2 regions of the Bradyrhizobium sp. B025 genome follow, and region 2 is predicted to be linked to the other one. Evidence: predicted binding sites of a transcription regulator. Region 2 holds the regulator's gene; the other holds the start of a gene.
The links. The regulator HrcA, encoded in region 2, represses chaperone genes, less so after heat shock. The targets are predictions, from matches to a motif close to GTTAGCACTCNCNNNNNGNGAGTGCTAAC.
Positions count from the first base shown of each region.

Region 1: the regulator HrcA is predicted to act here: its motif matches at 1,639-1,667, upstream of groES (co-chaperone GroES).

Region 1 is NZ_CP170150.1:7,472,739-7,480,111, reverse strand. Features, by position in the region: gene groL (chaperonin GroEL) at 1-1,085, opposite strand, end outside; gene groES (co-chaperone GroES) at 1,251-1,547, opposite strand; gene ACE10W_RS35370 (hypothetical protein) at 1,863-2,384, shown strand; gene ACE10W_RS35365 (protein phosphatase CheZ) at 2,574-3,356, opposite strand; gene ACE10W_RS35360 (L,D-transpeptidase) at 3,671-4,480, shown strand; gene ACE10W_RS35355 (DUF2076 domain-containing protein) at 4,551-5,387, opposite strand; gene ACE10W_RS35350 (ChbG/HpnK family deacetylase) at 5,513-6,358, opposite strand; gene ACE10W_RS35345 (glycosyltransferase family 2 protein) at 6,355-7,373, opposite strand, start outside.
Region 2 is NZ_CP170150.1:9,996-17,368, forward strand. Features, by position in the region: gene hemW (radical SAM family heme chaperone HemW) at 1-855, opposite strand, end outside; gene rdgB (RdgB/HAM1 family non-canonical purine NTP pyrophosphatase) at 842-1,477, opposite strand; gene rph (ribonuclease PH) at 1,489-2,202, opposite strand; gene hrcA (heat-inducible transcriptional repressor HrcA) at 2,377-3,465, shown strand; gene grpE (nucleotide exchange factor GrpE) at 3,563-4,180, shown strand; gene pncA (bifunctional nicotinamidase/pyrazinamidase) at 4,302-5,024, opposite strand; gene ACE10W_RS00080 (hypothetical protein) at 5,289-6,230, opposite strand; gene dnaK (molecular chaperone DnaK) at 6,627-7,373, shown strand, end outside.

The sequences.
Region 1 (7,373 bases), 1.5 Mb from region 2:
CGATCGTAGTCCGAGGTGGTCTCCTCGATCTGCGCCTTGATCTGGCCGACGCGGGCCTCGATGTCGGGCTTCTTGCCGGCGCCGTTGACGATCGTGGTGTTCTCCTTGTCGATCACCACCTTCTTGGCGCGGCCGAGCATCTTCACCGTGACGTTCTCGAGCTTGATGCCGAGCTCTTCGGAGATGAGCTGGCCGCCGGTGAGGATCGCGAGATCCTCGAGCATGGCCTTGCGGCGGTCACCGAAGCCCGGCGCCTTGACGGCGGCGACCTTGAGGCCGCCGCGCAGGCGGTTGACGACCAGGGTGGCCAGAGCCTCGCCCTCGACGTCCTCGGCGATGATCACGAGCGGCTTGCCCGACTGCACCACGGCTTCGAGCACCGGCAGCATGGCCTGGAGGCCCGAGAGCTTCTTCTCGTGCAGGAGGATGTAGGCGTCCTCGAGCTCGGCGGTCATCTTCTCGGCGTTGGTGACGAAGTAGGGCGACAGATAGCCGCGGTCGAACTTCATGCCCTCGACGATGTCGACCTCGGTGTCGAGCGACTTGTTCTCCTCGACGGTGATGACGCCCTCGTTGCCGACCTTCTGCATCGCCTGCGCGATCATCTTGCCGATGGCGGCATCGCCGTTGGCCGAGATGGTGCCGACCTGGGCGACCTCGGAGGAGGAAGCGACCGGCTTGGCGCGCTTCTCGATGTCCTTGATGACGGCCGCAACTGCGATGTCGATGCCGCGCTTGAGGTCCATCGGGTTCATGCCGGCGGCAACCGCCTTGGCGCCTTCGCGCACGATGGCCTGGGCCAGCACGGTCGCGGTGGTGGTGCCGTCGCCGGCGAGGTCGTTGGTCTTGGAGGCGACCTCACGCACCATCTGGGCGCCCATGTTCTCGAACTTGTCCTCGAGCTCGATCTCCTTGGCGACGGTGACGCCGTCCTTGGTGATGCGGGGCGCGCCGAAGCTCTTCTCGATGACGACGTTGCGGCCCTTCGGGCCGAGCGTCACCTTGACGGCGTTGGCGAGAATGTCGACGCCGCGCAGCATGCGTTCGCGCGCGTCTCCGGAAAACTTGACGTCTTTGGCAGCCATTTCTGCAATCCCTCGTGTTTCGTGCTGTGTCTTGTTTCGTGCTGCGTCTTGCCGCTTTGCCGGCCGCATCGATTCCGGGATCCGCAGGTCGAACCCGGCGGAAGGATGGATGCCCGGATCACGCGATCCGGGCACGACATTCAGCGGCCGTTCAGGCTGACGGCATTAGGCCATCACGCCCATGATGTCCGACTCCTTCATGATCAGGAGCTCTTCGTTGTCGATCTTGACCTCGGTGCCCGACCACTTGCCGAACAGCACGCGGTCGCCGACCTTGAGGTCGATCGGGATCAGCTTGCCGGTCTCGTCACGGCCGCCGGGGCCGACGGCGACGACCTCGCCCTGGGAGGGCTTTTCCTTGGCGGTGTCCGGAATGATGATGCCGCCCTTGGTCTTTTCCTCGGCGTCGATACGTTTGACCACGACACGGTCATGCAGCGGACGAAATTTGGATTTAGCCATGACGTTTCCCTTTGGAGGCTCGCTTCGGAAGTAGTGGAAGTGGGTGGGGCGGCGCTTCCGTCCACCCTCGTCCCGAGGATCGAACGGCGCGCTTAGCAATCGGGCTTTCCGAGTGCTAATAGTGCGCCCGGAAATATGGCTTGGCCGCGATCCTGTCAAGCAAAGGTGGTTAAGCGATTGGTGAGGCGGATATAGGATGGTGGCATTGGAAACGTGTTCGGGGCGCCGGCGTATCAAACGACGTCATTGCTCCGGTGGTGGTTTTGCGCTTGGCTGCAGGAGGGGTGCGGCCATGGTCTTGTTCGGGGGAATGCCATGATCAGTTCAGCTCGCGCGCGCACGGTTGCCAATCTGGCGGCCGCATCTGGCTTGGCGTTGCTGCTTGGCGCCTGCGGCGGCGGCATGAGCCTGCCGTCCTTCTCGTCGTCCTCGCCGCCGCCCGAGGCAGAGCCCGGTACCGGTCCGGAAATGCCGGCGAGCATCCGCGCCGACGAGATCGTCGGCCGCTGGGGTCTCGCCTCGTTCCAGAACCCGGCCGACCGCGCCCGCACCGAGGCCGCCGCGCGGTCCCAGTGCAAGAATCCTTACGTGATCGGCGCCGGCACCTCCGGCGGCGTGGTCATGCATCTGGCCGACCAGGCGACACCGCAGGAATTGCGGCTGAAGGGCTCGCCCAGCGGCAAGAACTATATCGGGCCGGCCGGTCCGACCCCCGGCGAGCAGGACCGCGAGATCGTGTCCTTCGACGGCCGCGTCCTGATTACCCGCTTCATCGACAAGGACGCCGCCACCCGCTACGGCAACATGGTCTACGTCCGCTGCGCCCCGAGGGCGTGATGTTCTTCCCGTCATTCCGGGGCGATGCGAAAGCATCGAACTATGGTGCGCAATTGCGCACCTGAGAATCTCGAGATTCCGGGTTCGGTCCTGCGGACCGCCCCGGAATGACAGCGTGAGATAAATCCCCAAAAAACAAAAAACGCCGGCTCGCGCCGGCGTTTTGCTTCTTCTCTATGCCGCGTCCGTTCAGTCGAACAGCGCGTCGATGTCGTCCTGCGAGGCGTGGCCGACGTCGCCGGCGAGCTTCGGACCGTTGAGGAGTTTTTCGTCCTCGCTGCGGGTGTCGGCCGGCGCCGGCACATGGGCCTTGATCGCGTCGACGCCGCCCCAGATCTCCATCATCGCGTTGATGTGCTGCTCGATGAACTTCATCGTGGTCATGACCTTGCTGATGCGCTGGCCGGTCAGGTCCTGGAAGTTGCAGGCCTCGAAGATCGAGATGACGCGTTCCTGGATGTCGTCGGCGAGCCGCTTCTGCTGGTCGGCCGATTGCACCTTGGACATCGCGCTGGCCGCCTGGTCGATCGACTCGGCGGCTTCCAGGATCTGCTGGGTCGCCTGCTCGGTGCCGCCGACGACCGCGCCGAGTTCGCCATTGACCTTGGCCATCTCGCCGCCGTCGAAGCTCTTGCCGTGCAGCGTCGCAATTTCGCGCTTGGTGCGGTCGATGGCGTCGTGGATGAGGTCGAGCTCGACCTTCAGCTTCTCGCACTGCTCGATCTGCGCCCGGTAGGTGTCGAGCATGGTGCGCGTCTCGGCAAGCTCATGGGCCGTGGAAGCGTCGATCGCCGCCATCGCCGCGCTGGCGGACAGCGGGGCAGCGGTGCCCTTCGCCATCTGTGCGCGGATCGCGCGCAGCTCCGCCATGATCTCGCTATGCATCGGCGCAGCCTCCTCAATCATTTCGGGGCTGGGCATCTCGCCGACAATAGCCTCTTCGACACGAAAACGTTTGCGGTGAATAGCCATCAGAAACTCCCCCCACCTCACTCACGCGTCTTTGTAGGCAGAAGCAATTTAACACGAGGTTCACGACCGGAACTGTTGCGCGGCCGCGCGCGACGACGCGAGAAGAAGCGATTAACCATGAGCATGAGGCTTTCATCGAAAATAAACGCTGATCGCCAAATTGGGCTCTCGCTCGCGACGTGGTGAATCAAAACGGCGTTTCCGTTTACCAAACGAAACGCCTTTTGCTCTTTATTGACCACGTCGCGGACGCCGATCAGCCATCAGCTCTGCACGACGCATGTGATCTAGACGAAACAGTACAGAGTACGTCGATGTTCAAGAAAATGTCTGTCGCGCTGCTCGGCAGCGCTTGCACCCTCGTTGCCGGCGCAACCAGCGCCAGCGCCTTCGACAATACCGTTCCGAACGATCCGCCCGCGGTGCTTTATCAGCCGCAAGTGCCGCCGGCGCCGGTGCGCGTCGCCTCCAACGCGAACATGGGCGGCGGCTTCATCGAGTTCCTGTTCGGCGATGGGCCCGGCCGCGGTCCGGCCTACGCGCCGCCGGTGTATCAGCAGCAGCCGGGCTACAACGATCCGCGCCGCCTGCCGCCGATGGGCGAACCGCAGATGCAGGGTGGATATCAGCAAGGCGCAGGTCTCCAGCAGGAGGCGGTCGATCCGCGGCAGCGTCAATTCGATCCGAAGTTCGAGAAACAACTCGTTGACTATAGCGGCAAGGAAAGTGCCGGCACGATCGTGGTCGATACGCCGAACAAGTTCCTCTATCTCGTCGAGGGCAACGGCCGGGCGATGCGCTACGGCATCGGCGTCGGCCGTCCCGGCTTCACCTGGTCCGGCGTCAAGGCGATCACGGCCAAGCGCGAATGGCCGGACTGGACCCCGCCGGCGGAGATGATCGCGCGCCGCCCCGACCTGCCCAGGCACATGGAAGGCGGTCCGGAAAACCCGCTCGGCGCGCGCGCGATGTATCTCGGCTCCACGCTCTACCGCATCCACGGCTCCAACGAGCCCTGGACCATCGGCACCAACGTCTCGTCCGGCTGCATCCGCATGCGCAACGAGGATGTCATCGACCTCTACGGCCGCGTCAATGTCGGCACCAGGGTCGTGGTGATGTGAGGTCCGAGCCCCGAAATGAAAACGGCCGCCCCATCGGCGGCCGTTTTTGTTTGCGCGCTATCGAGCGGCCTTACGCATAATCGCTGCCGCCATCGTCGCCGCCGAAATCGCTGTCGTCGGCCAGGTCTACGTTGTCGTCATTGTCGTTCTGATCGTTGTAATTCTGGTCGTCGTTCGAAGCCTGGTCGACAAAGCCTTGGCGGGAATCGCCGCCACGGTCGCGGTTCGATCCGATGTCGTCGAGGCCGGCATCGCGCGCGAGCGAGCCGCCGGACTGGTCGCTGCCGCCCCAGGGACTTCCACCAGCGCTGCGGTCGCCCAGGGCGTTGGTGTCGCCGAAGGCCTGCTGGTGCGATCCGCCCATCATGCCGCGGATGCTGGAGAGCAGCAGTGAGCCGCCGACGACGCCGGCCGCGGCCGCCGCGGCCGTACCGAGGAACGAGCCGCCGCCACCGCCGACCGGCGGGGCGCCATAGCCCTGACCGGGGCCTTGACCTGGGCCTTGGCCGTAAGCCTGCCCGTAAGGCGGCTGGCCGTAACCCGGTTGCGCCTGTTGCATCGCCTGGCCGCTGTTCCACACCGGCCGTGCGTCACGCGGCGGCACGTTCGGAACCGAGCCGCGCGAGGGGCCGCCACCGAACAGCGTGTCGCGCATGGTATCCAGGAAGCCGCCGGACTGGGCCGGCTCGGGCGCCTGCGCCGCTTCCAGTTCCTGGATGCGGTTATGGGCGCGCTTCAGCGCTTCGTCCTGCAACAGGGTGGTCTGCACCAGCGCGTAGACGGCGCCGGGCGCCTTGCGCAGGCCGTCGGAGATCGCGGCGATCGCGTCGGGATCGCGCGGTGCATTTTCCAGTTTCGAAAGCCGGTCAAAAAGCTCGTCGACGAGCTGGCGTTCCTGCGGCGTCATGATCAATCTCCCTCGCGCAAACCAAGCGCGCAGGAGATGTAGGGTTCCATTGTGGCCCCAACAGTGCCGGCTGGATTAAATTTCGGTATGCGACAAGCTGCCTCGCGGCCGGCTTTAGCCGCCATTCACCCCAGTGTCGCGTTGGTCTGCGCCAGCAACCGCACGAATTCATCGCCCCCAAGATAGGCATGCTCGCGTTCGCGCACGTCGGTCATCGGATCAAGCGCGGCAAGGACGTCGTCGACGAAGCCGGGATGGCACATCACGAGGCCGCCATCGGGGAGGCCTTCCAGGAATTGCCGCATCAGCGCGCCGAAATCGGCCGCGCGCGTGAAATCATAGGCGCCGGCAAAGCCGGGATTGAAACCGAGGCCGGCGCGGCCGGCGCGGCGGCGGAATTGCGCGCTGAGGATGTCGAGCACCATGGCTTTTGGCGAGGCCAGCCGCTGCTTCAGCGGCAGGTCGCGGCCGCCCTGACGCACCCAGGCGTTCGGCGCGGTTTCGCTGACCGCGTCGATAAAGCCGTCGCGCACCTGCGGATAGAGCTGCACATGCTGATGGCCGTCGACGAAGTCTGGCGCGCGGCCGAAAGCCTCTGCGAAGGCCACGAGCTGCGCCTTCACCTCATTGCGAAAGAATTCGCGGTCGAGCCGCCGCAAGACACCCGCGCGCAAGAGCTTCGGAAACGGCATGAACATGTCGCCGTCGAGCGGGCGGAAATGCATGGTGAGCGGCCGGAACGGCGCGGACAGCGTCACGTGCAATCCGATCGCGCAGCGCGGGCTCGTCTTCGCCGCGGCCTCAAGCGCCTCGATCTCGCCGCGAGCGATCGCGGGGCCGACCATCATCACGGAGGTGGCGTTGAGGCGGCCGCGCTCGATCAGGTCTCGGATGGCGCGATTGACGCCCGGGCTGATGCCGTAATCGTCGGCGCAGAGCCAGATCCGCCGCGGCGCCGCCGCCGCGCTCATTCGGCCGCCGTCCTCTTCGCGGCGTCGTCGGCCTTGTCGGCCTCGAAATGCTTCTCGCTGTGCTCGGCGACGAAGTAGATCGGGCGCGCCTTCAGCTCGGAGAGGATCTTGCCGATATATTCGCCGACGATGCCGATCATGATGAGCTGCACGCCGCCGATGGTCATCAGGCCGACCACGAGCGAGGGATAGCCGGGGACCTGCTTGCCGGTGGTGAAGACCTCCCAGAGAATGGAGAGGCCGAACAGGAAGGCGATGCCGGCGAGCACGACGCCGAGCAGGCTGGCGAAACGCAGTGGTGCCACCGAGAACGAGGTCAGGCCTTCGATCGACAGGCCGAGCAGGCGCGCGGCGTTGAAGGTGGTAACGCCATGGGCCCGCGGCGACGGCTCGTAGTCGACGCGGATCTGGCGGAAGCCGATCCAGCTTGCCAGGCCCTTGAAGAAGCGGTTGCGCTCCGGCAGTTGCCGAAGCGCCGTGACCGCGCGCGGCGAAAGCAGGCGGAAATCGCCGGCGTCTTCCGGAATCTTCTGGCGGGCGCCCCAGTTGATCAGGGCGTAGAAGCCATGCACGGCGAGCCGCCGCAGGAAGGTTTCGTTGTCGCGATGCGCCTTGGCGGTATAGACGACGTCGTAGCCGTCATCGATCCAGTGTCCCACAAGCTGCTCGACGAGAGCCGGCGGATGCTGGCCGTCGCCGTCCATGAACATCACGGCGCCGAGGCGGGCATGGTCGAGGCCGGCCATCAGCGCCGCCTCCTTGCCGAAATTGCGCGACAGCGAGACCACCTGGACGTCGATCGCGTCGGCCGGCAGGCTGCGCGCGATCGACAGCGTCGCGTCCGCGCTGCCGTCGTCGACATAGACCACCTCGCAAGCGAGGCGATGGCGCTGCCGCAGGGTCTTTGCGAGATCGCAGATGCGCTGGTGCAGGGCGGCAAGGCCCGCCGCCTCGTTGTAGACGGGGACGACAATCGACAGTCCCTTCGCGGCGGCGTTGGCCGCGGTGGTCGTCA
Region 2 (7,373 bases):
GGCGGTGGCGTGCCTGATCCCGTCGATGTCGAGCCGGCCGTGCGCGCCGGGGCCGATGCCGGCATATTCGTCGCCGCGCCAGTAGACCAGATTGTGCCGGCATTCGGCGCCGCGCCGCGCGTGATTGGAGATCTCGTAAGCGGGCAGGCCGAGCTTGTCGCAGGTTTCCTGCGTGACGTCGTAGAGCGCGCGCGCGACCGCCTCGTCCGGCGTCTTCAATTTGCCGGCCTGGTGCAGGCCGAAGAACGGCGTGCCCTCCTCGATCGTCAATTGATAGAGCGACAGATGCTCGGCCGCCTCCGCGATCGCAAGACGCAGTTCATCGGCCCACATCGCCGGCGTCTGGTCGGGGCGGGCGTAGATAAGGTCGAACGAATAACGCTCGAACGAGCGGCGCGCGATGGCGACCGCGTCCAGCGCTTCGCGCGCGCTGTGCATGCGGCCGAGCGCCTTCAGCGAAGCATCGTCGAGCGCCTGCACGCCGAGCGAGACGCGGTTGACGCCGGCGGCGCGATAGCCGGCGAAGCGCGTGGCCTCGACGCTGGTCGGGTTCGCTTCCAGCGTGACTTCGACATCACGAGCGACCTGCCAGTGCTTGCCGATCGAATCGAGCACGGCGCCGACGGTCGCGGGCTGCATCAGCGACGGCGTGCCGCCGCCGAGGAAGATCGAGGTGACCTCGCGGCCGGGCGCGCGCTGCGCGGTCGTCTCGATCTCGCGCGCGAAGGCGGAGGCGAAGCGCGCCTCGTCGATCGCGGCATGGCGGACATGGCTGTTGAAGTCGCAATAGGGGCACTTCGACAGGCAGAACGGCCAGTGCACGTAGACGCCGAAGGCTTCGTTAGCGCGGCTCAAGGCAGATCTCCGCCAGTTTCACGAAGGCGCGGGCACGGTGCGACAGGGCAAGGCCGAGCGGCGGCAGGCCGTGCTTCTCGATGCTGGTCATCTCGCCGAAGGTGCGCGTGTGCCCGTCGGGCCGAAACATCGGATCATAGCCGAAGCCGGCGGTGCCGCGCGGCGGCCAGACCAGCGTGCCGTCGACGCGCGCCTCGACCTCTTCGAGATGATCGTCGGGCCAGGCGACGCAGAGCGCGGAGACGAAGTGCGCCTTGCGCTTGTCGGGCGCGGTCGCGCCGCGCTCCTGCAACAGGCGCTCGATCCGCGTCATCGCCGCGGTGAAGTCCTTGGTCGGTCCGGCCCAGCGCGCACTGTAGATGCCGGGCGCGCCGTCGAGCGCGTCGACCACGATGCCGGAATCATCGGCGAAGGACGGAAGCTTGGACGCGTGCGCGGCCGCGATCGCCTTGATCGCGGCGTTGCTGCGAAAATCGTTGCCGGTCTCGTCCGGCTCGGAAAGGCCGAGCTCGCCGGCCGACACCGCCTCGATGCCGTAAGGCGCCAAAAGCTCCTTCATCTCGGCGAGCTTGCCGGGATTGTGGGTGGCGATGACGAGCTTTCCGGTGATTCGGCGGTGCATGGGCCTATTGACTACGCGACGGCCAGTTTCTGCAAGTCCACGAGGCGCGCGATACCCTTCTGGGCCAGCGCCATCAGCGCCAGGAGCTCGTCTTGTGTGAACGGTTCGCGTTCCGCGGTGCCCTGCACCTCGATGATGCGGCCATCGCCGGTCATGACGAAATTGGCGTCGGTCTGGGCTTCCGAATCCTCGGCATAGTCGAGGTCGAGCACGGGCGTGCCGTTGTAGATGCCGCAGGAGATCGCGGCGACGTTGTCGCGCAGCACGTTGGCCTTGACCATGTTGCGCGCCTTCATCCAGTTGACGCAATCGGCGAGCGCGACCCAGGCGCCGGTGATCGAGGCCGTGCGCGTGCCGCCGTCGGCCTGGAGCACGTCGCAATCGACCGTGATCTGGCGCTCGCCGAGCGCTTCGAGATTGATGATGGTGCGAAGGGAGCGGCCGATCAGGCGCTGGATCTCGACGGTGCGGCCGCTCTGCTTGCCGGCGGAGGCCTCGCGGCGGGTGCGTTCCGAGGTCGCGCGCGGCAGCATGCCGTATTCGGCGGTGACCCAGCCGCGGCCCTGGCCCTTCAGCCACGGCGGCAGGCGGTCCTCCAGCGTGGCGGTGACCAGCACATGGGTGTCGCCGAATTTCACCAGGCAGGAGCCTTCCGCATATTTGACCACGCCGCGCTCCAGCGTCACGGGGCGCAATTCGTCGGGCGCACGGCGGCTTGGCCGCATGGGAAATCCTCCAAAACTCACGGGAATAGGCTGTTCGCGGTGCTTGTAGGTGGGGTGAGGGTGAGCGGCAAGGCCTTTTCGGTTTCCAAGCAACTGTCGAGCAAGTGCAAAACCACGCTTGTCAGGGGCCTCCCGGATGGCCAAATTATAAGCATCTGAGAGGAGTTGCTGTCTGTGGCCCATCACGATCCGATCCATCTGATCGCGCCGCGCGCAGGGCTCGCCCAGCTGAATGAGCGGTCCCGCGACATCTTTCGTCAAATTGTCGAAAGCTATCTCGCGACCGGCGAGCCGGTGGGCTCACGCAATATTTCCCGGCTGATCGCGATGCCGCTGTCGCCGGCCTCGGTTCGCAACGTCATGGCCGATCTGGAACAGCTCGGCCTGATCTATGCCCCGCATACGTCCGCCGGCCGGCTGCCGACGGAACTCGGCCTGCGCTTCTTCGTCGACGCCTTGATGCAGGTGGGTGACCTCAATGACGCCGAGCGGCAGTCGATCCAGAGCCAGCTCACCTCCGTCGGTCAGGCGCAGTCGGTCGAGGCGGCGCTGGACCAGGCGCTGACGCGGCTGTCGGGCCTGACCCGCGCCGCCGCGGTGGTGCTGACGCCGAAATCCAACGCGCGGCTGAAACACATCGAATTCGTCCGGCTGGAACCGGAAAAAGCGCTGGTGATCCTGGTCGGCGAGGACGGCCAGGTCGAAAACCGCGTGCTGACGCTGCCGCCCGGAGTTCCCTCCTCGGCGATCACCGAGGCCGGCAATTTCCTCAATTCGCGGATTCGCGGCCGCACCCTGGCCGAGGCGCGGCTCGAGCTCGAGACCGCGCTCGGGGAGGCCCGTGCCGAGCTCGATCAGCTGACGCAGAAGGTGATTTCGGCCGGGATCGCCAGCTGGTCCGGCGGCGAGAACGAGGACCGCCAGCTCATCGTCCGCGGCCACGCCAATCTGCTGGAAGATTTGCACGCGCTGGAGGATCTGGAGCGGGTCCGCCTCTTGTTCGACGACCTCGAGACCAAGCGCGGCGTCATCGACCTGCTCGGCCGGGCCGAGACCGCGGAAGGCGTGCGGATTTTCATCGGTTCGGAGAACAAGCTGTTCTCCTTGTCGGGCTCCTCGACCATCATCTCGCCCTATCGGGATGCCGCCGGCCACATCGTCGGCGTTTTGGGCGTTATCGGGCCGACACGGCTGAATTATGCCCGTGTGATCCCGACCGTGGACTACGCCGCCCGGATCGTCAGCCGCCTTCTGGGGGGCTGACCGGCGGCTGAGGCGATCACGGGCGCTTGATTTTCGGCGTCCGAAGCACGATATCCGGGCCAGAAAAATCCCTGAGACAAATTCGAAAAGAGAGCCGATGACCGATCGAGACCGGCAACCCGAAGACACGACCGCGCCGACCGGCGAGCCCGTGGTGTCGAAGCCCTACATCATGCCCGACGATCCCGAGCCGGGCTCGGTCGAGCTGTTGCAGAAGGAAGCCGCCGAGGCGCGCGACCGTATGCTGCGGACGCTGGCGGAGATGGAAAATCTGCGCAAGCGCACCACCAAGGAGGTCGCCGACGCCCGTCTCTACGGCATCACCGGCTTTGCCCGCGACGTGCTCGACATAGCCGACAACCTCCAGCGCGCGCTCGACGCGGTTCCCGCCGAGGCCCGCGCCGCGGCCGATCCCGGCCTGACCTCGCTGATCGAGGGCGTCGAGCTCACCGAGCGCTCGCTGCTCAACGCGCTGGAAAAGCACGGCGTGAAGAAGTTCGATCCGCAGGGTCAGAAGTTCGACCCGAACTTCCAGCAGGCGATGTTCGAAGTGCCTGATGCGTCGGTGCCCGCCGGTACGGTCGTGCAGGTCATGCAGGCCGGCTACACCATCGGCGAGCGCGTGCTGCGTCCGGCCCTCGTTGGGGTCGCCAAGGGCGGCGCGAAGGCTGCGTCCGCCGCCAACACCAACGAGCCGAACAGCGCGGCGAACTGAGTTCTGACGTCATTCCGGGGCGATGCGAAGCATCGAACTATGGTGCGCAGCTGCGCACCTGAGAATCTCGAGATTCCGGGTTCGGCTCTTCGAGCCGCCCCGGAACGACTGATGGCTGGTCTTACGCGCTCGCCGCGATATCCGCAGACTGAATCCGCTTCACGCCGGCCTTGGCCATGTCGGCCCAGGCTTTTGCCAGCGAGCCCTGCGTGTCGATGCCGCGGCAGGCGTCTTCCACGACATAGACTTCGAAGCCCGCCTTGCGCGCGTCGAGCGCGGTCCAGGCGACGCAGAAATCTGTCGCGAGGCCAGCGACGAAGACGCGCTTGATCTTGCGGCCCTTCAAATAGCCGGCGAGGCCGGTCGAGGTCTTGCCGTCGGCTTCGAGGAAGGCCGAGTAGCTGTCGACGTCCTTGTGAAAACCCTTGCGGATGATGAGCTCGGCGTGCGGGATTGCGAGGTCCTTCGACAGCGAAGCGCCGTCAGTGCCCTGCACGCAATGGTCGGGCCACAGCACCTGCTTGCCGTAAGGCAGGTCGATGGTCTCGAACGGCTTCTTGCCGGAGTGTACCGACGCAAACGAAACGTGGCCGGGCGTGTGCCAGTCCTGCGTCATCACCACATTCGAAAACGCTTTCGAGATCTTGTTGATGACGGGCACCACCTGCTCGCCTTCCTTCACCGCGAGGCTGCCGCCCGGCAGGAAGCAGTTCTGCACGTCGATCACGAGCAGCGCGGACGCATCGTCCGGCTTGATCGATGCGGCCGCAAGAAGTGCGGTTGGCGCGAGGGCTACGAGGGCGCTCGTCCCAAGCGCCGCCAAGACTTGTCGCCGATCCAGCATCGTTCGCCTCCCTCCAGGATGAACCCGATTGGGCAGGAGCCTAGTTCCGCTTGCGTACGAACAGAAGCCCGAAAATGCAGCCGGTTTTGGTGAGAGGGTGGGCTCAGCCGCGTACTCGGTGCACCTCTCCCGCTTGCGGGAGAGGTCGGCGCGTAGCGCCGGGTGAGGGTTCTCTCCTCTGGGGGAGTCTTCGTTGTTGAGACACCCTCTCCCCAACCCTCCCCCGCACGCGGGGGAGGGAGCGCATCTCGCTTGCGGATGCAGCTACCCCTTCGGCTGGATGCCGTCGCGCACGGCGCGGAAGCGGGTGAAGGCGGCTTGCCACTGGTCGCGCGGGGCGCTGGCGATGATGCGCAGCGAGGCGCCGCCGCTCGAGAAGCGGATCCACTGCACCACGGTCACCGGGGTCTTGTCCTTGCCGCTGACGCCGTCGATCCGGGTCTCGAAGCCCTGCTGGCCGTTGATGCGGATCGGCTCGGACATGGTGACGCGCGATTCGCGCACGCCGGGGATCTGGAGCGCCGCCTCCTGGGCGAAGCGGGCGCGGTCGTCGGCGGCTTGCGGGGTGGCGCCGATCAGGCCGAGGATCATGAACGGCTTCGACTCGTAGCCCGTGCTCTCGTTGCCGTCGGCCAGGATGATGCTGGAGCCCGGCGCCAGCGTGCGGATGTCCTTGAAGTCGGCGAGATCGGTGATCTTGAACGGCATCAGCGCGATCTGCTCTTCGGCCGAGACCTGCTTGCGGGTCACAGTGCTCGCAAACATCTGCCGCACCGCCTCGTCGGTGTAGATCTTGGTCGCGTTCTCCGGGATCTGCACCGCGACATAGCCGGAGAAGCCGGCGCCCGGCACGATCATCGAATAGCGTTTCACCGCCGTCTCGCCGGCCTTGCCGCTCTCGGTGGTGAAATAGGCAAGGCCCGCGGGGGTCTCGATCTTGTCCTGCTTGACGCCGTTGACGCCGGCCGGATTGGAATTGAAGGCGCTCACGACCTCGCCATAGGCCGCCGGCGGCAGCTCGGTGATCAGCACCTTGACGGTGCCGTCCTCGCTCTCGAAGCCCGGAAAGGTCTTGGCCGTGCTGAGGCCGACCAGCGGCACCATGCCGAGGCGCAGTCCGGGCGGGAAAACGGCGTCGGCAGCAAAGGCCGGAAGCGCGGAGACGGCGAGGAGGGCGAGCGCGGCGAGGGGACGGATCAGCTTCATGGGCACTCTGATTGGTTCACATTGAGGCCGTTCGATGGTCGGCCACCGGGCCGCTTTGTCGCGCGAAGCAGCCTGGGTGCGGCGCTCCGGCCGGTCCGCCTTTTAGCCGGTTTGGCCCTGCCGCAACAGGGCAGGCCGGATCGCGGTAACGGGGGCTTGCCGAAGCCCGGACCTGTTAATAATCCCTCACCCGCAAGGGCGGCTGGGCCCGGATATGATCTTCCAAAACCCAATGTTTTCACGGCCGAAACTTGCGTTCGGTCCTTGCGGGCCCCTCCCCCCCTCCTATATGAGCCTCAACCATCGCAATATCGCGAATGTTTGATCTTAGGGGGTTTCGGTTCGGGTGCCTTCTGGGCCCAACCAACCTGCCGCAAAAAGAAGGATATCAGGACCATGGGAAAGGTCATTGGGATCGACCTCGGCACCACGAACTCGTGCGTCGCCGTGATGGATGGCAAGAACGCCAAAGTCATCGAGAATTCCGAGGGCATGCGCACGACGCCTTCGATCGTCGCCGTCACCGACGACGGTGAGCGCCTCGTCGGCCAGCCGGCCAAGCGCCAGGCCGTCACCAATCCCGAGCGCACCTTCTTCGCAGTGAAGCGCCTCATCGGCCGCCGCTACGACGACCCGATGGTCGAGAAGGACAAGAAGCTCGTTCCGTACAAGATCGTGAAGGCTTCCAACGGCGACGCCTGGGTCGAGGCCGACGGCCAGACCTACTCGCCCTCGCAGGTCTCGGCGTTCATCCTGCAGAAGATGAAGGAGACCGCGGAGGCCCATCTCGGCCAGAAGGTCGACCAGGCCGTCATCACCGTTCCCGCCTACTTCAACGACGCCCAGCGCCAGGCGACCAAGGACGCCGGCAAGATCGCGGGCCTTGAAGTGCTGCGCATCATCAACGAGCCGACCGCGGCCGCGCTCGCCTATGGTCTGGACAAGACCAAGACCGGCACGATCGCCGTGTACGATCTCGGCGGCGGCACGTTCGATATCTCCATTCTCGAAATCGGCGACGGCGTGTTCGAGGTGAAGTCGACCAACGGCGACACCTTCCTCGGCGGCGAAGACTTCGACATGCGCCTGGTCGGCTATCTCGCCGACGAGTTCCAGAAGGAGCAGGGCATCAACCTGCGCAAC